DNA from 2 places in the Flavobacterium sediminilitoris genome. Region 2 is predicted to be linked to the other one. Evidence: riboswitches for the same ligand, from Rfam matches in the RefSeq annotation. Region 2 holds a riboswitch; the other holds the start of a gene.
What was found. Region 2 has a riboswitch for cobalamin ahead of metE (5-methyltetrahydropteroyltriglutamate--homocysteine S-methyltransferase). Riboswitches for the same ligand answer to the same signal wherever they lie in the genome.
Positions count from the first base shown of each region.

Region 1: linked by a shared signal. The riboswitch ahead of LXD69_RS10805 (TonB-dependent receptor plug domain-containing protein) and the one ahead of metE (5-methyltetrahydropteroyltriglutamate--homocysteine S-methyltransferase) in region 2 are both predicted to bind cobalamin.

Region 1 covers NZ_CP090145.1:2,365,900-2,376,978, reverse strand. The annotation lists gene LXD69_RS10835 (S41 family peptidase) at 1-501, shown strand, start outside; gene LXD69_RS10830 (T9SS type A sorting domain-containing protein) at 576-1,562, opposite strand; gene LXD69_RS10825 (T9SS type A sorting domain-containing protein) at 1,590-2,552, opposite strand; gene LXD69_RS10820 (YncE family protein) at 2,565-3,854, opposite strand; gene LXD69_RS10815 (YncE family protein) at 3,913-4,986, opposite strand; gene LXD69_RS10810 (TonB-dependent receptor plug domain-containing protein) at 4,992-6,815, opposite strand; gene LXD69_RS10805 (TonB-dependent receptor plug domain-containing protein) at 6,920-8,866, opposite strand; cobalamin riboswitch at 8,945-9,159, opposite strand; gene LXD69_RS10800 (energy transducer TonB) at 9,220-9,744, shown strand; gene cobC (alpha-ribazole phosphatase) at 9,900-10,424, opposite strand; gene LXD69_RS10790 (adenosylcobinamide-GDP ribazoletransferase) at 10,409-11,079, opposite strand, start outside.
Region 2 covers NZ_CP090145.1:799,314-810,392, reverse strand. The annotation lists gene LXD69_RS03815 (ribonucleoside-diphosphate reductase subunit alpha) at 1-761, shown strand, start outside; gene LXD69_RS03810 (hypothetical protein) at 879-1,103, shown strand; gene metE (5-methyltetrahydropteroyltriglutamate--homocysteine S-methyltransferase) at 1,181-3,505, opposite strand; cobalamin riboswitch at 3,690-3,881, opposite strand; gene dgt (dGTP triphosphohydrolase) at 4,079-5,419, shown strand; gene LXD69_RS03795 (tRNA1(Val) (adenine(37)-N6)-methyltransferase) at 5,425-6,138, opposite strand; gene rimM (ribosome maturation factor RimM) at 6,172-6,699, opposite strand; gene LXD69_RS03785 (30S ribosomal protein S16) at 6,722-7,252, opposite strand; gene LXD69_RS03780 (DUF6252 family protein) at 7,424-8,110, shown strand; gene dnaE (DNA polymerase III subunit alpha) at 8,240-11,079, shown strand, end outside.

The DNA.
Region 1 (11,079 bases), 1.6 Mb from region 2:
GGTTCGAGTATTCAGAGTTTAAATTTAGACAAATTGTATGTGTTGACCTCAAAAAGAACTGCATCTGCCAGTGAATTAATTATTAACGGATTAGCTCCGCACATAAACGTAGTACAAATAGGAGACGCTACAACAGGTAAAAATGTAGGTTCTATTACGCTTTATGATTCTCCAAATTTCAGAAAACAAAATGTAAATCCTAATCATCGTTATGCGATGCAACCTATTGTTTTAAAGATAGCAAATAAAAATAATTTTAGTGATTATACAAATGGATTACAACCTAGTATTAGTCAATTAGAAGATTTAAATAATTTAGGTGTTCTTGGGGAAGAGAGTGATCCTTTGCTAAATACTGCTTTAAATTATGTAGATGTTAATGGTCGTTTTTCAATTAATCAGCCAGAACATACTTTCAAACATTTTGGAGATGTTAAATCCATACAACCTTTTGGTAATGAAATGTATTTAGAAAAGGTGCCTGATTTTTTATTAAAATAATTCTACAATTATAAAAAAAACGTCTATAACTTATAGCTATAGACGTTTTTTATGTTTAAAAAGTAAGATTGTTTTTAATTAATCATTATTCTTTTTGTTATTTTCTCATTATTTACAATAACTTCAAAAATATAAATTCCTGATTTTAAATCTGATACTATTATTTGATTGTAATTTCCTTTAGGTAGGTTTTTCACAATTCGTCCTGAAAGATCAAAAACAGTAATTGCTGTTTGTTGGTTAGAATTCATGTAAACAACATCATTTGCTGGATTTGGATACATTGAAAATTCAACAATATCCTCTTTTTCACTTTTAGACATTACTCTTAAACTAGAGCCTTGATTTATAACACCTACAGCATCTAAATCAAATCCACTTGAATTGAAAGGAGTTGTAAAGGGATCGTTTATTTTATTTCCAAAACTATCATAGGAAGCGTAAGCTGCATTTATACTTCCTACAACGTCAATAATTTTTACATGCGTAACATTATTTTTATCTAATAATGCATTATTTGGCACTTCTGACAAGTCAAATGGTGTACCATAATTTATTTTATATTTTCCTGCTAAATTATGGATATATCTACAATCAACAGATCCAAAACCTCCAATTTGAGTTGCTGTTTGTGTTTCACTATGAGATGGAAATCTAAAGAAATTAACCCCATCAGAGCTTACCTCAACAAATGCTAGTTCTAAAAAGGTATCTGAGAAGCTATTTTCAAAAACAGCAAAATCATAACCTGATCCATCAATAATTGGTTGTTCAAATGTAACAATTGCAGATCCACCATCTCCAAGACTTACTACACCTAATGTACTTCCAACTGGTGCCCCTAAAGCATCACTTGATGTTCCAAAAGAAGCTAATGGACTTGACGGATTTGAGATATCTTGTTTTCCTCTCACAATTGTTGCTCCTGTAGCCCAAGCTACTATGGAAGGGCTACTTGCAGCAATAGCTGTTGAGCCTGGTTGTCCTGCTGGAGGAGCATAAGATTGTCCATTTGAAATTGTTGCAACGCATAGCGTAATTAAAAGTAACGTTTTTTTCATTTTTTTTTAAAATTTATTTGGTTGTTTTTATTGAATAATCATTTTCTTAATTTCTCTTTTATCATCAATTAATACTTCTATTAAATAACTTCCTGATGGCAAATTTGAAATATCTACAGTTGTATAATTTCCTTTTGGATAGCTTTTTATTTTTCTTCCATATAAATCATAAATTACAATAGCTGCTTGTTCTTCTAACTTTATGAATATAGTATTAGTTGCTGGATTCGGATAAATTGAAAATAAATGGAGATTAGATTCGTTCAATCCTAATGTTTTTTGATTTATTACACCAACTGCATCCAAGTCAAATCCTCCAGATTGAAAAGCTGTTGGATAAGAATCATTTATTACATTGCCAAAGCTATCATAAGTAGCATATTGGGCTTCTATACTTCCAACTACATCGGTGATTTTAATATGAGTTATATTGTTTTTATCTAATAATGGGTTATTAGGTATTTCATTTAAATCAAATGGCGTTCCGTAATTTCCTTCATACTTTCCTGCTATATTATTGAGATATTCTGCGTGTGGAGTTTCAAAAGTTCCTATTTGAGTATTTGTTTGTGTTTGACTATGCGTTTGAAAACCAAAATAATTAACACCATCTGAACTTACTGTTACAATTGCTAATTCTAAATAACTAATACTTCCATTTTCAAAAACAGCAAAATCGAATCCGTTTCCATCAATTATGGGAACATCAAATGTAATAATTGCTTCTCCTCTATCTCCTAAACTAACAATAGCACCATTAGGCATTCCAATAGCATTTGAACTTTCACCTGTTGAAGCATACCCTAAAGTTGGATCAGATATTTTTTTATAACCTCTATTAACTTGGACTTCGGTTGCCCAAGCCACAAAAGAAGAATTATTTTTATGAATTGCTGTAGAGCCAATTTGTCCATTTATTGGTGGATAAAGTTGCGAATAACTGTTTAATCCGATTAATAAAAGACTAGTTAAAAAAATAATTCTTCTCATTTCTATTTGTTTTTATTTAACAATCAGTTTTGATATTTGCTTTTTGTTTTCAGAGTTTATTTCTACAATATAAATTCCTTTCTCAAGGTTTGAAACATCAATTCCTGATGTATTATATAGTTGGGTTTTCACCACTTTCCCTGTTAAATCAAATATTTTAACAGCTACATTTTTATTTGAATTAATATAAAATGTTGTTGTTGCAGGATTTGGATATAGTGAAAAAGATGTATTTGCTAGATTATTATCTAAACCAAGGCTACTTTCTTTAGATTTATAGAAATTATTTGGAATATTTTCAACTGTATTTGTAATTACAAAATCTCCTGTTACATTGTAAATATGAGCAAATCCTGTAGCCGCATATCCATTAGCATCTGCAACATATATTTTATCATCAATTAAATCTAATCCATAAATTCCTAAATAATCTGTTACTGGTGTTGTGATAAAAGAGGTTGTAGGTAATGTTGTGTTTGTAAATGGCATTTTAAAAATATCTGAACCAATTGTGTAGTATAAATTATCTGCATCAGCAATTAAATGTGATGGATGTGTAATATTATCAAATGGTAAATCACTTACTATACTATTATCTGTCAGGTCTATTTTTACTAGTTTCCCAGTAGTTTCTGTTTGTCCTGACCAACTTGGTAATCCACGACATAATACATATAAAAAATTATCTTTAACTATCATTGAGCTTGGAAGATCTCCAACTATAATTGAGGAAACATTTTGATTGCTTATTTCAACAACAGATATTGTTGTTCCATACCCATAACCTCCTTGATGTGCAACATAAAGTTTATCATTTATAACTTCTATTGTTTCAACACCTTCAGCCATTGGTATAGTAGATTCGACCAAATTAGTAGTTAAATTGATAACAGCTAAATAATCATCGGTAGTAACACTTCCATCTCCCCAACATGTTACATATCCTTTATTATTATGAAAAGCTATATATCGCGGATTAGTTAATCCTTGATCTATCGTGGCTAAAACTTCAAACGTTTCATAGTTTACAACTTTTATAGCGCTTGACCCATTTAGAACAATATAAGCTTTATCATCAATAAAATTCATGCTCTGAGCAACATCTCCCAAAGGATCATTATTATTCGCTAGTCCAAAGATGTCACCTGTAACCTGATTATTGGTTGTCATAAAACTAACAGATGCTGCGTTACTTCCATAATTTCCTTCATTTAGAACTAAAATACCATCTAAATAAGATTGAGAAAAACCAAGAAAACCAACTAAGAAAGTTATAAGAGATAAAATGTAATTTTTTTTCATTGTATATTAATTTAAAATTCCTTTAATACTATATTAAATAAGGATGTTGTTTGTTTTTTTAATTATTAAAATAAATTCCTGTTGGAGAAACTCCAACGTCAAAGCTGTTTATTAAAGTTCCTGTTAAAGAATAAACATGTAATTTTCCATTAGAAGAATAATCATTAGCATCTCCTAAGTAAATTTTCCCATTATTAACGGCAAGACTATACACTCCATAAGCTCCTTGATTCACCGTATTAAACAATTCAGTTGTAGGTAATGAAGTATCATTAATTCCCATTTTATATATCTTAGAATCTACTGTGTAATAAAAGTTATTTGATTCATAATACAAATTAGAAGGATGCACAATACCCGAAAAAACTTTTCTTTGAGTTGTATTATCTAATGTATTTATTATGACTAATTCTCCTGTTGTTTCTGCTGATACTATTGACCAACTTGGAATTCCTCCACATAAAACATATAGATTGGTTCCTATTAATTCTAAAGAATTTGGAATATCTCCAACAGGTATAGATGTAACATTATTATCTGATAAATTTACTACCGATACTGTATTTCCTTCTCCATAACCTCCTTTATGTGCTACATATAGTTTAGTTCCATTTGAAATAATACGTTCTGGACCTTCACTAACAGAAATTGTTGAAGAAACAGTGTAAGTATTTAAATCTATAACAGCAATATAATCATCTGTACTTGATCCACCATCTCCCCAATTTGTCACATATCCTTTACCATTTGAAAAAGCAATATATCTAGGATTACTTAATCCTGTTGTAATACTCGCAACATGCAACATTGTATAACGATTTACTACTTCAATTTTTTGAGAATTGTTTACCACTACAAATGCTAATTCATTATAAAATCCAATACTTTGTCCTGTATCTCCTAATGTAAGAGTTGAATTTATCGTATTGAAAACATTATTTCTTAATGTAGAAAGGTCGTTTGATAGATAAGTAATTTCACTATTATCTGTATTGAAATTTCCTTCATTCAGAATTATTATTCCATTATCATAAGCACCTAGAGGTTCGTCTCTTAACTCATCGTCACTACTACAAGAGAAGAATAATGCTGTTAATAAAAATCCTAATAAATACAGTTTTTTTAATTTCATATTATTTAAAAGTTAAGGGTTAAGTTTATTGTATAATTTCGACCTGGCATTGGTCTTGAAAGTACATTTTGATATGGTTTATTTTCTAAGTTTAAAACTTGAAAAGAAATTATTCCTTTAATTTTTGTACCCATTGTATAATCTAAAGAAGCATTCGATAATCCATATTCTTTTAGAGTATAAAAATTATCCGAAGATGTAAATACTTTTCCATTAAAAACATAATTATAATTCAGGTTAATTGATTTTACATTTAATGTTAAACCCGTACTAAGTTTATGATAAGGAACATAAATAAGTTGTTTATCTGTTTGTTCATTTATAGATTCTGTGTATGCATAATTCCCATTGAATTGAAACAAACCAATTCTTGTTTTTTTCATCCAAGTCAATGCTGTTTCTACTCCATAAATTTTCACTTTATCTGTATTTATGGGTTGCCAAACTCCCGATGCATTTGGAACCCATCGTAACATATCTTTTAATTTAGTATAAAATGGAGAAAGTTTAATTTCAATTTCTTTAATTTTAAATATGTTATTAAGTTCATATTGTAAAGAGTGTTCTGGCTTTAAGTTGGGATTACCTAATCCTTCCCAATACAAATCATTGAATGAAGGAATTCTAAAATTTTTAGAAGAATTAATAGCAAGACTATAAAAAGAAGAAGGATTATATTTCACTCCTATTGAGTACAGTATAGGACTTTCATAATTAGAGGTTATTTCTGTCCTAACGCTTGCTTCATAATCTAGTTTCTTATCTATTTTATGAGTTAGTAAAAAACTAAATGATGTAATGTCTCTATTAATTTTTAAAACATTTGTTCCTTTTCCTGTGCTTTGTGTATGACTAACAATTGGATTAATCTTTATTTTAGAAGACACTTTATACACTAAATCATATTTAAAAACAGCGTTTTTTGCTTCTCCAAAGGAAAATAAATCACTATTTTTATTTTCAAAATATTTATATTTTTCAGTTAAAAATGCAAATTGAGTAGTAGAAATTATAGCATTATTTTCAAATTTCCATTCTATTAAATTTCTAGTATTAAAATCTTGATATTTACTCTTTGAAGGTGATGCTATTGTTCCTGAAAAAAAACGTTCTCCATCAAAAAAATGAGTTGCAAATTTTAGTACATTTTTCTCATTTATTTTATACCCAAATAAACTATTAAAGCTATTATTTTGATAGTTCCCATTCTCATTCTTTTTATTGTATCCAATATATTCATAGTCATTTTCCGATTCATTTCTTGAAAAATTTATATTCGCTGAAATCTTATCTGATCCAACATCTAATTTGTAATGTAATCCAAGAGTAGAATAACTTCCATAATTTAAACGCAATGTATTTGATATTCTATCTTCAAAATTTAAATAGGAATTTAGATGAATTGTACCGCCAATTGCTCCACTTCCATAAATCACACTTCCACCACCTGTTCTAACTGAAATAGAGTTAAAATCGAAACTATTTATAGTGTTAAAATCTGTTTGACCGTTAAATTGTGAATTAATATTAATACCGTTCCAAATTACAGCCGTTTGTTGAGCAGTTGTTCCTCTAAACGAAGGAGAAGACACCATTCCTTTTCCATTTTCTTTAAAATAAATTGTGGTATTATTTCGTAAAAGATCTGTTAATGATGTGTTGTTCCGCTGTATAATACTATCTGATAAATTAAATATAGAATGAGCCAAAGAAAAGGTCTTCAATTTACTATCGATTAAGACTACCTCTTTCAATTTCACAACAGAATCTTGTTGCGAAAAAGCAATAGAAGTATAGATAAAAATGAATAAAACGAATATGAATTTCATAAAATCACTAATCTTTTTAAAACGATAAAGAAAGTATTCTTAACTAATTTGAAAATAAAAACAGAAACGCCTCTTTGTAATAAAGAAGCGTTTTATATTAATCTTTAAAATTGAAGATTTAAACCTAATTTGAAATTTCTTCCTCTTGTTGTAAATCCACTCACTTCAACAAAATCATCATTAAATAAGTTGTTTACAGCTCCAAAAACAGAAAGTCTATTTGGTAAAATATCAAAAGATATATTTGTATGAACTAATTGGTAAGAGCTTAAAACTACATTTTTAGAAGAAAAAGTAGCACTATCATAATATCTATCTGCTCTTTGGTCTACATACTGATATTGTGCATTCCACTGAATTCTTTTTGTAAAATTCACACCAATTGATGCATTAGCTTTATGCTTAGGTAGTCTAATATTTTCTTCTTCCGAAAATTGCAAGTATGTATAATTCCCTGTCAATTGTACATTTTTTATTGGAAAAATTGTAACATTAGTCTCAATACCTTTTGTGTTTACTAACAAATCGTTATTAATATAATTTGAAGTAAAAGTGACCGGATTTGTATAAAAATCTACTCTGTTTTTTGATTCTCTATAAAAACCTACTGCATTAATAACTACTTTTTTATTTAGTAATTCCGTTTCAAAGCCTACTTCTACTGTTGTATTTTCTTCTGGTTTTAATTCTGAATTTCCATATTGAGAAAACAATTGATACAAAGAAGGTGTAATAAATGCTGTACTTAATGATGAGAGAATACGAACTGGTAAATTTTTAATTTTATAAGATGGATTAATATTATAAGTTAGATTTTCACCATAAACATTATGCATATTTAAACGCGCTCCTACATTAACATTTAATCCAAAATCAGAATTATATACAAATGTTGTATAAGGATCTATCATGTTAAATTTAGTGTTCTTATTTAAAACATTTACTGTATAAATAGACGAAGGAGTTGTTACATTATTCATATCCATAAATTGAAACTGACCTCCTAGAACAAAAAATAATTGCTTATTAATTACATATTTATTAAAAATATCAGCATTAAAATGACGTGATTTATAATCATAATTATTTAATGTTGAATTATATGCTGTATAACTATTATATAATCTCTCTAAATTTGAAAAACTACTATTTATGTGTAATTCACCTTTGTTATATTTATATATAGAATTCAAGCCTGTTCTGAATTGCTCACTTAAAAATGAATTTTTGTCTTCATCTGCAAACGAACCTGAATCATATTTATTCTTTATTTTATCATATCCAAAAAATGAAGAAATACTTAATTTATCAGTCAATTGATATCCTATTTTTTGTAAAGCATTTACTCTAGAAAAATGATCGATTTCAAAATTTTCTCCTAAAGCTTCACTCAAACCTGTAGTTTCTGTACTATTAAATGAAGTATATGATGTTAGCTTTTTTGAACCTGCACTAAATGAAAAACCTTGATTAAAATCTTGAGCAGAAGTTTTATCATCTTTTACAGAATTCATTGTTCCCAAATTAAAATAAGCTCCTCCAGAAATATTTTCCTTTCTTGCTTTTTTTAACGTAATATTTATCACTGCTGTTCCAGCATTTGAACCATAAAGCGTACTTGATGATCCTTTCATAACCTCAATACTATCTACTTGATCTACTGGTAATAATCTTAAATCATAGGTCATACTTGAACCCGAAGCATCTGTAACAGGAACGCCATCTATCATGATTAAAACTTGACGACTTCTTCCTCCACGAATGTAGTACTCAACATTCATTCCGTTACCTGTTTGATTTCCATTGATTTCAACACCTGCAACCTGATTTAAAACTGTTGCTACAGATTGTCCTTTTCGTCTTTGTAAATCATCCGCAGTAATTTTGTCTATAATTTTACCCGATTTTTCTTTGCTTTGAGCAAACTTAGTATCAGACACAACCACTTCATTTAACTGAGTTACCCTTAAAGAGTCCTTCTTTTCTTGTGCAAAAACAATACTCGTTAAGAATGTTGCACACACACTCCATCTAATAAACTTAATGTTCATTTTAGTTAATAATAGATTTTAATAAATAGGAAGAAAAGCATAGAATTTACCCATACTCAAACCTTTTTTCCCGAAAGTTTGTTACTAACGAATGTGGCAGGTCTCCTGGCTTGCGTCTTGTTATTCACCTTCCCAAGACATTGATAGAAATCAATTAACTCAGTGGTATGTAGATAATAACAAGCTTTGTAGCTTACAGTTGCGGGTACAGCTTAGGCATTAAACCTAATTCCCTTTTAATGTTGTTCTAAAAAAAGATTTTCAAAACAACAACCAAAATTCGAGTGCAAAAGTACATATATTTTAGCATATTACAAGATTTAATACTATTTTTGAAATTATATATTTTAAATATGAAATCTGTATTTACATTTTTTGCGCTTTTATTAGTTTTAAATAGTTTTTCGCAAACTACAAACGAACCTGCTATTGACAGACATAATTCTGAGCCTGTTGTGGTTCAACCAACTGTTGTAGAAGTAAGTGATTTTGATGAAGATTTAATATTACCTTATGCTTTTATAGACAAAACACCATCTTTTGTAAATTGTAAATACACTACCGAAACTGAAAACAAAGCTTGCTTTCACGAAAAACTACAAGAACATATTAAAAAACATTTAAAATATCCTAAAGCTGCAAAACAAAATAAAGTTGAAGCAAAAGCAATTGTACAATTTGAAATTTCAAAAGAAGGAAATATTACCAATTTAAAAACTAAAATCAAAGCTACAAATCAAGATTTTTATACTCTTTTTGAAGAAGAAGCCATTAGAATTATATCAAAGCTTCCAAAATTCATTCCAGGTGAGCAAAAAGGCAAAATTGTAGCAGTGAAATATGCTTCAATAATTACTTTTAGTTTAACTGATAAATAAAATTTGTTTTTTCTTATTCCTTTTTATAAAAAAGCTTTTCATTTCTTTTTCTTTTTCCTCATTTTACGCACCAAAATAATAAGACCAATAATCACATGAATAGCAATTATTGTATATAGTGCAGCCATAAATTCTTTTGAATCCGTATTCATAATTTAAAGTATTATTTTTATAATTTGTCCAAAGGTAACTTTATTTTGAAAAGCCTCTTTTAAAGGTAAATTTTGTTGGTAACATAAGAAACTTCTAATTACACCCGCATGCGTTACAATTGCGACTTTTTTATGCTGTTGTATTCTTAAATCTTCAATAAAAGAAAGCACTCTATCATATAATATTTCAAAAGATTCTCCATTTGGCACTTGAACCGAAACAAAATCTTTCATCCAAGGGTTTAACTCTTCCTGAGGAATATCATTCCAATTTTTAAGTTCCCAATTACCAAAATCCATTTCCATTAAACGTTTGTCTTTTTCAATCTTTTCATTCGAAAGAAAATCGGCTAAAACGGTGCATCTTTTTAATGGACTTGAAATTACTTTCATTTCTTCAGAAGGAAGTTGGTCTTTTATTTCTTGAAACAAATGCTCAAATGGTTCTTGAATAGTCACATCGGCTTGACCATAACAAATGCCTTTTTCACAAACAGTTTCTGTATGCCGTATTAAATAAACTTCCATAAAATTACTATTGAAATATAAAAAACAACTTCACAAACTTGTTGAGTAGCACCCAAACAATCGCCTGTATAACCACCAATCCATTTTTTGAAATAGCGCGCTAAATACCATCGAAAGATAAAAACAGGCAAAAGAACAAAAACAATCTTATAATTATAAAAAACAAAATACAGTAAAGGTAAAAATCCGAAAAAAGCAGTTCCAAAAACTTCTTTCCATGAATAACTCTTTGCAATGGGTTTGCTTTTACTTAATTCATCTTCACGAACATACTCATTAGTAAAAATAATGGTTGCTGCTGCCCAACGGCTTACAGCATGAGCCGCTATAAAAATTAAAAGAATTGTAACAATATTCGATTGAGCTGATAAAATTTCAACTAAAACACTATATTTTAAAACCAATAAAAGTAAAATTCCAATAGCGCCATAAGCACCAATAGCACTATCTTTCATTATTTTCAGAATTTTCTCTTTGTTCCAACCACCGCCAAAACCATCACAAACATCGGCAAAACCGTCTTCATGAAAGGCTCCTGTTGTTAAAATACTAGCAATCATACTCAACAGAACAGAAATAGTTACAGGTAAAATTTGAGTAAAAGCAATAAATACTACTCCTGAAAACAAACCTACAATCCAACCAATTAAAGGAA
Region 2 (11,079 bases):
AACTAGCTATAGAAGAAGGACCGTATTCTACTTTTGAAGGATCTCCAATTTCAAAAGGAGAGTTTCAGTACAATATGTGGGGTTTAAAAGACGAAGATTTATCAGGAAGATGGGATTGGGCTTCTTTACGAAAAGAAGTAATGGAAAAAGGAGTTCGTAATTCGTTATTATTAGCACCAATGCCAACTGCATCTACATCGCAAATATTAGGAAATAACGAGGCATTTGAGCCATATACATCAAATATATACACGCGAAGAGTGTTATCAGGAGAGTTTATAGTTGTAAATAAACATTTATTACATGATTTAGTTAGTTTAGGATTATGGAATGATAATTTAAAACAAGAAATCATGCGTAATAATGGATCAATTCAAGATATAGATGTTATTCCACAAGATATTAAAGATTTATATAAGACAGTTTGGGAATTGAGTATGAAAGATATTATAGATATGTCTCGTCAAAGAGGATACTTTATAGATCAATCTCAATCTTTAAATTTATTTATGGAAGGAGCAACAATGGCAAAATTAACGTCAATGCATTTTTATGCATGGAAGAGTGGTTTAAAAACAGGAATGTATTATTTAAGAACAAAATCTGCGGTAGATGCAATTAAGTTTACTTTAAATAATGACAAAAAACCAGAACAAGTTCCAGTTGAAGTAAAATCTGAAATGTCAACAGATGAGTTTAAAGCAATGTTAGAACGTTCTAAGAATGCTGAACCAGATGATTGTGAAATGTGTGGTTCTTAATTATAGAGTTAAGAATAAAGATAATAGAGTAAAGAAAACAGCCATCAACACATGGCTGTTTTCTTTTATAATAAAAGTTGCATTACAATTCGTACCTTTGTCAAAAAATAAAACGCCATGTCTAAAGAAAGTAAAGGAGTGTATACAGGGATTATTGAACAAGATGAAAAAGGAAATTTCTTTTGTGGAGAATATTTGTTAGACTATAAATACACAATTGCAAAATTTAAAATAGGAGATGAAATAAATATCAAATCAATAATAGAAAATCCTAGTGATATCAACTATGCTCAATATCCAAAAAAATCAAAAGATTTCTTTTTGGCAAATGATAAACCTTAATTTGGAATTGAATATTATTAGAAATAAAAACACAGCCAAACATAAATTAACTTGTTTGGCTGTGTTGTTCATAGTTGTTAAGAAAGAACTTCTTTTTTTATCAATAATCGCATCTCTTTAGCAGCTGCAACCATCTCAATTAAAGCTTTTTTAGTTTCATCCCAATGACGTGTTTTTAAACCGCAATCTGGATTTACCCATAATTGATCAGCAGGAATAACTGCTGCTGCTTTTTCTAATAAATGGGACATTTCTTTACTAGACGGAACACGAGGAGAATGAATATCATATACTCCTGGGCCTATTTCATTGGGGTATTTAAAATTAGAGAAAGCATCTAATAATTCCATTTGTGAACGAGAACATTCTATGGTAATTACATCAGCATCCATATCTGCAATATTTTGAATAATATCATTAAACTCACTATAACACATGTGTGTATGAATTTGTGTGTTATCTTTAATACCACTTGCTGAAATCCTAAAAGCTTTAATTGCCCAATCTAAATAAGTTGCCCAATCTTCTTTTCGTAATGGTAGTCCTTCTCTTATAGCAGGTTCGTCAATTTGAATTATTTTAATACCTGCTTTTTCTAAATCTACTACTTCATCACGGATAGCAAGAGCTATTTGAGTACATGTTGTTGATCTAGGTTGGTCATTACGAACAAATGACCATTGTAAAATAGTCACAGGACCAGTTAACATTCCTTTGACCCATTTAGGAGTTAGTGATTGGGCAAATTTAGCCCATTTAACAGTCATTGGATTCGCACGGGAAACATCACCATAAATAACAGGAGGCTTTACGCATCTGCTTCCGTAGCTTTGAACCCAACCATTTTTAGTGAAAGTAAAACCATCTAGTTGTTCTCCAAAATATTCCACCATGTCATTACGCTCAAATTCACCATGAACTAAAACGTCAATTCCAGACTCTTCTTGGAAACGAATAGTTTCTTCTGTTTCTATTTTAATTAAATTATCATATTCTTGAGCGGTTATTTCTCCTTTTTTAAATTTTGCTCTCCAACTACGAACTTCTGTGGTCTGTGGAAATGAGCCTATCGTAGTGGTCGGAAACAAAGGTAGATTTAATACTTCTATTTGTTTTTGTCTTCTTATTGAGAAAGGGTTTTCTCTTTGAGAGTCTTTTTCGTTAATCTTTCCTACTCTGTTTTTAACAGCTTCATTGTGTATGATTGTGGCTGTTTTACGATTTTGATTAGCTTTATTGTTCTCATTATAATGAGTGTTGTTTGTTGTTTCTAATTCGCCAGATGCAAATTTTTTGAGTAAAACAACTTCATTTATTTTTTGCTTTGCAAAAGCAAGCCATTGTTTGATTTCTGGTGTTAAAGAGGTTTCATTTGTTTCAAGATCTAAGTCACAAGGACAATGTATTAAGGAACAAGAAGGGGCAATTAGTAATCTTTCTTTGCCTAATAAATTGGATGCTTTTTTAATAAGAGATAATGTCTTTTGGAAATCGTTTTTCCAAATATTTCGTCCATCAACAACGCCTAATGAAAGGAAGGTGTTACTAGAAATAAAAGTAGACTTTAAAATATCATCTAATTGTAATGGACAGCGAACCAAGTCTAAATGAAGAGTGTGTACAGGAAGAGAAAGAGCTGTCTCTAAGTTGTCTCCAAAACAATCAAAATAATTAGCTAGGATGATTTTTATATTTGGAAAGCGATTGTTTATTTCTTTGTAAGTATGAATTAAAGCGGCTCTTTCAATATTCGTTAAATTTAACGCTAGAAAAGGTTCATCAAATTGTATCCACTCTACATTTTCATCTTCAAGTTTTTTTAAAATTTCAAAATAAACAGGAAGTAATTTATCTAGGAGATCAATTCTGTGGAATCCTTTTTCTTTTTCCTTTCCAAGAAGTAAATAAGAAACGGGACCAATAAGAACAGGTTTGGTTGTAATTCCTAATTCTTTAGCTTCGATAAATTCACTTATTATTTTTTCAGAGTATAACTTAAATTCTTGATCTTTTGTGAATTCAGGAACAATGTAATGGTAATTTGTGTCAAACCATTTTGTCATTTCCATCGCTTTAACATCTTGATCGTCTTTTTGTGCACCTCTTGCCATAGCAAAATACAAGTCTAACTCGGTGTTTCTTTGTTCAAATTCTGAGTAATGAGCCGGAATAACTCCAAGTGTAAGTGATAAATCAAGAACTTGGTCGTAAAATGAAAAATCATTAGAAGGAATAAGATCTATTCCAGCTTCTGATTGTAATAGCCAATTTTGTTTACGGAGACTTTTTCCAACAGCTATTAGTGCATCAGATGTGATTTTTCCTGACCAATAATTTTCACAGGCTTTTTTTAATTCTCTGTTGTTACCAATTCGCGGGTAACCTAGATTGTTTGTTAGCATTTTTTTTGCTTTTAAAATGAATAAATCAGTTAAAAAAGCTCTTGATGCATTTCAAATGTTTTTTGAAATAAAGGAAATAGATAGAATAAATACATGTATAGGTAAACGCACAACAAAATAGAATATAATTATATTGTCGTGTGAGAATGTATCAATCCAGACTATTGCTTCAAATCGCGAAAGCATTGTCAATTCAATAAAGGCAGGTCTCCTGACTTGTAACATTTTTACCGTCCTTCCCATTTGCAAAGCAAACAGTGGATCTTATTTCAGATAAAAACTTTTTGTGTTACTTACAGTTGCGCGACAGTTCGTGATTTACACACGATTCCCTATTAATCTACAGTTAAGTAAAACCTCTATCGGTTGATGAAGAAATAAATTAAGAACTTAAATTCTGCACAAAAGTATTATAAAATTAATTAGAAAAATGTTTTTGTTTTTGCGAATTTGTTACTTCTATAACATTTACAAATAATAACACTATTAAAGCTGCTTTAAAAATATATCTATTTCAGTATCTTTGAAACTGAAATATTAAGGTTAAACTTTTATAAGAGTATGATAAAAAAAATGAACTGGGAGCAGTTATTATCTTTAAAACGTCAAGGAGATACAAATAAAAGACTGAGAAAGGAACAAGATGATACGCGTTTAGGATTTGAGGTAGACTATGATAGAATTATTTTTTCATCTGCTTTTAGAAGTTTGCAAGATAAAACACAGGTAATTCCGCTTTCAAAAACTGATTTTGTGCACAATCGTTTGACACATAGTTTGGAAGTTTCTGTAGTAGGACGTTCGATTGGACGTTTAGTTGGAAAACAAGTCATAGAAAAACATCCTTATTTAAAAGAATCGGGTTATCATATGAACGATTTTGGAGCCATTGTAGCTGCTGCTGCTTTGGCTCACGATATTGGAAATCCTCCTTTTGGACATTCTGGAGAAAAAGCTATTGGTGAATATTTTAAAACTGGAAATGGATTGCAATACAAAGACAAGTTAACCGACAAAGAATGGCAAGATTTAATAGATTTTGAAGGAAATGCCAATGGTTTTTCGGTTTTGGCCACTTCTAGAGAAGGTATTGAAGGTTCTTTGCGTATTTCGTATGCTACTTTGGGGGCTTTTATGAAATATCCAAAAGAAAGTTTACCCAAAAAACCAACTTTTAGAATTTGTGATAAAAAATATGGTTTTTTCCAACAAGACAAAGCTTCTTTTAGTGATGTAGCAAAAGAACTAGGTATGATCTCAAATAAAACAGGAAATGATATCGGTTTTGAACGTCATCCCTTAGCGTATTTGGTTGAAGCAGCGGATGATATTTGCTACACTATCATCGATTTTGAAGATGGAATTAATCTTGGACTCATTCAGGAAGAATTTGCATTGGAATACCTAATAAAATTGGTTAAAAATGGAATTGATACTAAAAAATACAACCAATTAACGACTAAAGAAGACCGTATCAGTTATTTAAGGGCTCTGGCAATTGGTAGTTTAATCAGTGATGCTGTAAAAGTTTTTATGGAAAATGAAGAAGCTATTCTAAAAGGGGAATTTCCTTATTCTTTGATGGATAAAAGTCAATATATAGCTCAAATGAATGATATTATTCAAATTAGTGTCAAAAATGTGTATCAATGTAGAGAAGTAGTTCAGAAAGAAGTAGTAGGATATAAAATTATCAATACGTTATTGGATAAATTTTGTACAGCATATCATAATAAAATTGGAGGAAAAGCTTCAAATTATGATACTATTATTCTAAAATTATTGCCAGAACGATTTTTACATCAAAAAGAAAAAGTGTACGATCAATTGTTGCATATTTGTCATTTCGTGTCTCTTTTAACCGATGGAAAGGCTTTAGAAATGTATAATATTATTGAAGGAAATAGAAATTAAATTATCTAGAATTTTAAATAAAAATCTTTAGTTAATTCTATATATTCAGAGGTATATTGATGGCGCGCTGTTTCAATAACAAGTTCGTCTACTAAAGTAGTTTGTTTAATACGAGTAAACGCTATTAAACTTCTTTTGATTTCAGTTGCTGGTGTTCCCTTAACATGAGTGATTTTTAAAGGGTATAATTCAAAGTCGTTTGCCAAAGCTAAAAAACGAGCTTCTTCTTTAAAAGGAATAATAACAGAAAATATTCCGTTTTCTGAAAGTAATAAATCGGCAGCTTCTACTAAATCTTCAAAAGGCATTGCCTCTTCAAAACGAGCTAAATCTCTTTGTGCATTTTCGGTTTTATAATCTTCCGAATAAAAAGGGGGATTTGAAATAATTAAATCATACTCGTCTTCTGGTTCATCCATGAATTCATCTAATCCAGCATGAAAACAAAATAAACGATCGTTCCAAAGTGATTCTTCAAAATTGTCAGTAGCTTGCTCATAAGCATTTTCGTCAATTTCAAGGGCGTCAATTTGTTCTGCATTGCTCCTTTGAGCAAGCATTAAAGATAAAATTCCAGTACCTGTGCCAATATCTAAAATGTTATATGGATTATTTATTATAGGTGTCCAGGCACCTAATAAAACAGCATCAGTTCCTATTTTCATAGCACAACGATCTTGCTCTATTTTAAATTGTTTAAAATTAAAAGTAGTGCTCATTTATAGATATAATAATAGTTTGGAATTGTGTTTTTAGCCTAAATAAAGGTCTACTAGTCCTTCAGGTGTGTTTAAGATAACCTTTTTATTAGCTCTGTCAATTTTGACAATAAAAGCATCAATCATTGGAACTAAAATGTCAATTTCTCCTTTAGTAATTTCAAAAAGAGGTTGGGCATTGCTGTCATTTACTCCTTTCATTTTTCCAATGTTTCCAAGACGAACATCTTCTACATCAAAATCAATGATTTCATGATAATAAAATTTATTGCCTTCTAGTTTTGGTAACATAGAAAGAGGAAGATAAACTTCGCAATTCATAATTGCGTCAGCATCAGCTTCATTTTTTACATCTTCAAATCTAACGCGTAAAAATTTATCTTTGTGAAGTGATCGTTTTTCAATAAAAAAAGGAACCAGTGTTTTGTTTAATTCAACAAAAACTGATTCCAAATTTTGATACAATTCAGGCTCATCTGTGTCTAAATAGAGTAAGACTTCACCTTTAAAGCTAAATTTTCTCGCAATTTTGCCTAAATAGAAACAATCTTTTTTATGCATGATTACGATCTAATATTAAAAATTAAGCTTCAGTTTCTTCATTGTTTTCTTCAACAGCCGGAGCTTCTTCAGTTGTAGCCTCAGCTACTTCTTCAGCTTTTAATGCTTCAGCTTGAGCAGCAATACGTTTTTCGTTTGCTTCTGTTTCAGCTTTTAAAGCTTTAGCTTTAGCGTCAGCTTGCGCTTTGCTTAAACCATCTTTTTTAGCATCAACTTTTCCTGCTTTTTCATCTAACCAAGTTGCTAATTTAGCATCAGCTTGTTCTTGAGTTAAAGCACCTTTACGAACTCCTCCATCTAGGTGGTGTTTTAGTAAAGCACCTTTATAAGATAAAATAGCTCTTGCAGTGTCAGTTGGCTGAGCACCGTTGTGTAACCATTGAACAGCGCTATCTAAATTTAAATCGATAGTAGCTGGGTTAGTGTTTGGATTATAAGTTCCTATTTTATCTAGGAATTTACCATCTCTTTTTGAGCGAGCATCAGCCGCTACAATCCAGTAAAAAGGTTTTCCTTTTTTACCATGTCTTTGTAATCTAATTTTTACAGGCATAATCTTTTGATTAATTTAGAGGTTCCCGACCTCAGTTATTTAAGGGCGCAAATATACAAAACTTTGTTTTACAATGTTCTATCTTAATTGGAAATATTTTTTTGTTTTTTAGGTGTAGTTTAAATTAAAAAAATTATTTTTGTCTCTTACTGCTTAAAAATTAGATATAAAATGAAGAAAATAGTAACAATTTTAATGAGTGTTGTTTTATTAACCTCATGTGTTAATGAAACACAAGATAACACTCCAGCTTTTCAAGCAAAATTAAATGATACACACTGGAAAGCTAGAGAAACTAGTGTTTCGATGGATGGTAATGGTGGATTGATAATTAAAGCGTATAGAGGAGCTGAAGAATTAATCTTAAAAACAAGCTCAACAGGAATTGGGACGTATATTTTAGGTACAACTAATTCGGCTAATTCAGCAAGTTATTCAATAGGAACAGCAAATAATGTTGAAGAATATGAAACAAGTGTGGTTTCCGGACCTGTATTTAGTGCTAAAAAAATGAATTCTGGAACAGGTTATGTGTTGGATGACTCTGCTCAAACTACAGGAGGAACAGGAGTTGGGTTAGTTTTTAAAATCAAAGTGAATTCAAATGGGTCTATTTCAAGTGATTCAATAAAGGCAAGAGGAGCAGATTATAGATCTGGAGATCTTGTTACTGTTCAAGGAGGTAATAACAATGCTACTTTTAGAGTTTTAAATGTGCAACAAAGTAATGGTGAAGTTGTAATTGAGAAAGTTGAAAATGGAACTTTTACAGGAAAGTTTAAGTTGAATGCAGTAAATAGTGATGGGGATGTAGTTACTTTTTCTCAAGGAGTTTTCTTTAAAATTCCTTTGAATTAATAAAATATATAAAATGTTTAGTTTAAAAACCATCTGGATTCAGATGGTTTTTTTAGTTCTTGTTAACAACTAAAATTGTGTCAATTTCTTTTAAACCGTATCTTTGTTTTTTACCTAATTATTAGATAGATGTACTTAATTTTTGATACAGAAACTACTGGACTACCTCGTAGTTGGTCCGCTCCTATAACTGATACAGATAACTGGCCTCGTTGTATCCAAATTGCTTGGCAATTACATGATGATATGGGGAATTTAGTGGAACATCAAGATTATTTAGTGAAGCCAGAAGGGTTTAATATTCCTTATGATGCAGAACGTATTCATGGTATTTCTACAGAATTAGCGCAAGAAAATGGGATTGCTCTAAGTGAGGTTTTAGAAAAATTTAATATTGCTTTGTCTAAGGCTAAATTTGTTGTAGGACAAAATGTAGGTTTTGATGTCAATATTATGGGATGTGAGTTTCATCGAATGAATACAGAATCAGAGATGTCTAAAAAACCAGTTTTAGATACCTGTACTGAAGTTACAGCGCAATTATTAAAATTACCTGGTGGTAGAGGAGGTAAATTCAAACTACCAACATTAACAGAATTGCATGAATATTTGTTTGGAGTTCCTTTTTCGGAAGCGCATAATGCAACAGCCGATGTAGAAGCAACAACAAGATGTTTTCTCGAATTAATCAAGCGTGAGGTATTTACAAAAGAAGAGCTTGATGTAACGCCTGATTATTTTAATAAATTTAAAGAAAATAATCCAAGAGAAATTCAACTTGTTGGATTAAAACATATTAATTTAAAAGCAGCTTCTGATGAAATTAGGAGAAAGCTTCAAAAAATTGAACAAGAAAATACGCAAACTACCATTTCAGAATCGGATAAAAACGATTTAAAAGAGGCTAAGTTTGCACATTTGCATAATCATACTCAGTTTTCCGTTTTACAATCGACTATTGCTATTTCAAGTTTAGTATCTGCTACAGCAAAAAATAAGATGCCTGCTGTTGCAATGACCGATACTGGAAATATGATGGGAGCTTTTCATTTTGTGAGCGCTGTAATGAATCATAATAAAGCTGCTAAAGCAAAAATAGAAGCTGCAATAGAAGCAGGAGAAGAATCTAATGAAGTAGAAATAAAACCTATTGTAGGATGTGAGTTTAATGTTTGCGAAAATCATTTAGATAGAACTAAAAAAGACAATGGTTATCAAATAGTATTGTTGGCTAAAAACAAAAAAGGATATCACAATTTAGCAAAAATGGCTTCATTGGCTTATACTGCTGGATTTTATTATGTGCCAAGAATTGATAGAACAATTATAGAAAAATATAAAGAAGATATAATGGTTTTATCAGGGAATTTATATGGTGAAATTCCTAGTAAAATTCTGAATATTGGTGAAAATCAGGCTGAAGAAGCATTAATCTGGTGGAAAGAACAATTTGGTGCGGATTTTTATCTTGAAATCATGCGTCATAATCAAGAAGATGAGAATAGGGTAAATCAAACCTTAATTGCTTTTGCTCAAAAACATAAAGTAAAATTAATAGCAACGAACAATACTTTTTACTTAAATAAAGAAGATGCTAATGCACATGATATTTTATTATGTGTAAAAGATGGGGAAAAACAAGCAACACCCATTGGTCGTGGAAGGGGTTATCGATACGGATTGCCAAATCAGGAGTATTATTACAAGTCAGGAGAGGAAATGAAAATGCTTTTTGCTGATCTACCTGATGCGATTATCAATATTCAAGAAATTATAGATAAGGTGGAAACGTATTCGTTGTATCGTGATGTATTACTTCCGAAATATGATATTCCACAAGAATTTATAGTGATTGAAGATGAAGCTGATGGTGGAGTTCGTGGTGAAAATGCTTATTTGAGACACCTTACTATGGAAGGTGCAAAAAAGCGATATGGTGAAATTACACCAGCAATTCAAGAACGTTTGGATTTTGAGTTGTTAACAATTTCAAATTCAGGTTATCCGGGTTATTTTTTAATTGTACAAGATTTTATTGCCGAAGCACGAAAAATGGATGTTTCGGTAGGACCAGGTCGTGGTTCTGCTGCGGGTTCTGCGGTTGCCTATTGCTTAGGAATTACGAATATAGATCCAATCAAGTATGATTTGCTTTTTGAGCGTTTCTTAAATCCAGATCGTGTATCTATGCCCGATATTGATATTGATTTTGATGATGAAGGTCGCGGTCGTGTAATGGATTATGTAATTAAAAAATATGGAGCGAATCAAGTAGCGCAAATTATTACTTATGGTAAAATGGCTACGAAATCAGCAATTCGTGATACAGCTCGTGTGTTAGATTTGCCTTTATTTGAAGCAGACAGAATTGCGAAACTGATCCCTGGTATGATGCCTTCTAAATGGAATTTGGCTCGTTTTTTAGCAGAAGATGAAAGTGAAGTTAAAAAAGCTTTGCGTTCAGAAGAATTTGATAAAGTTAAAGAATTAATAGAAATTGCAGGAGCAGAAGATTTAGCAGGAGAAACTATTCAGCAGGCTAAGGTGTTAGAAGGATCTATGCGAAATACAGGTATTCATGCTTGTGGAGTTATTATAACACCGTCTGATATTACTAATTTCGTGCCGGTTACAACAGCAAAAGATTCTGATTTATATGTTACTCAGTTTGATAACTCGGTTGCGGAAAGTGCTGGGTTATTGAAGATGGATTTCTTAGGGTTGAAAACTTTAACATTAATAAAAGATACTGTTAAGTTAGTTAAATATAGAACGGGAGTTCAACTTGATCCTGATAATTTTCCGATTGATGATCAGAAAACGTATGAGTTATTCCAAAGAGGTGAAACAGTTGGAATTTTTCAATACGAGTCACCTGGAATGCAAAAATACATGAAGGATTTAAAACCAACTGTTTTTGGTGATTTAATCGCGATGAATGCATTGTATCGTCCAGGACCATTGGAGTA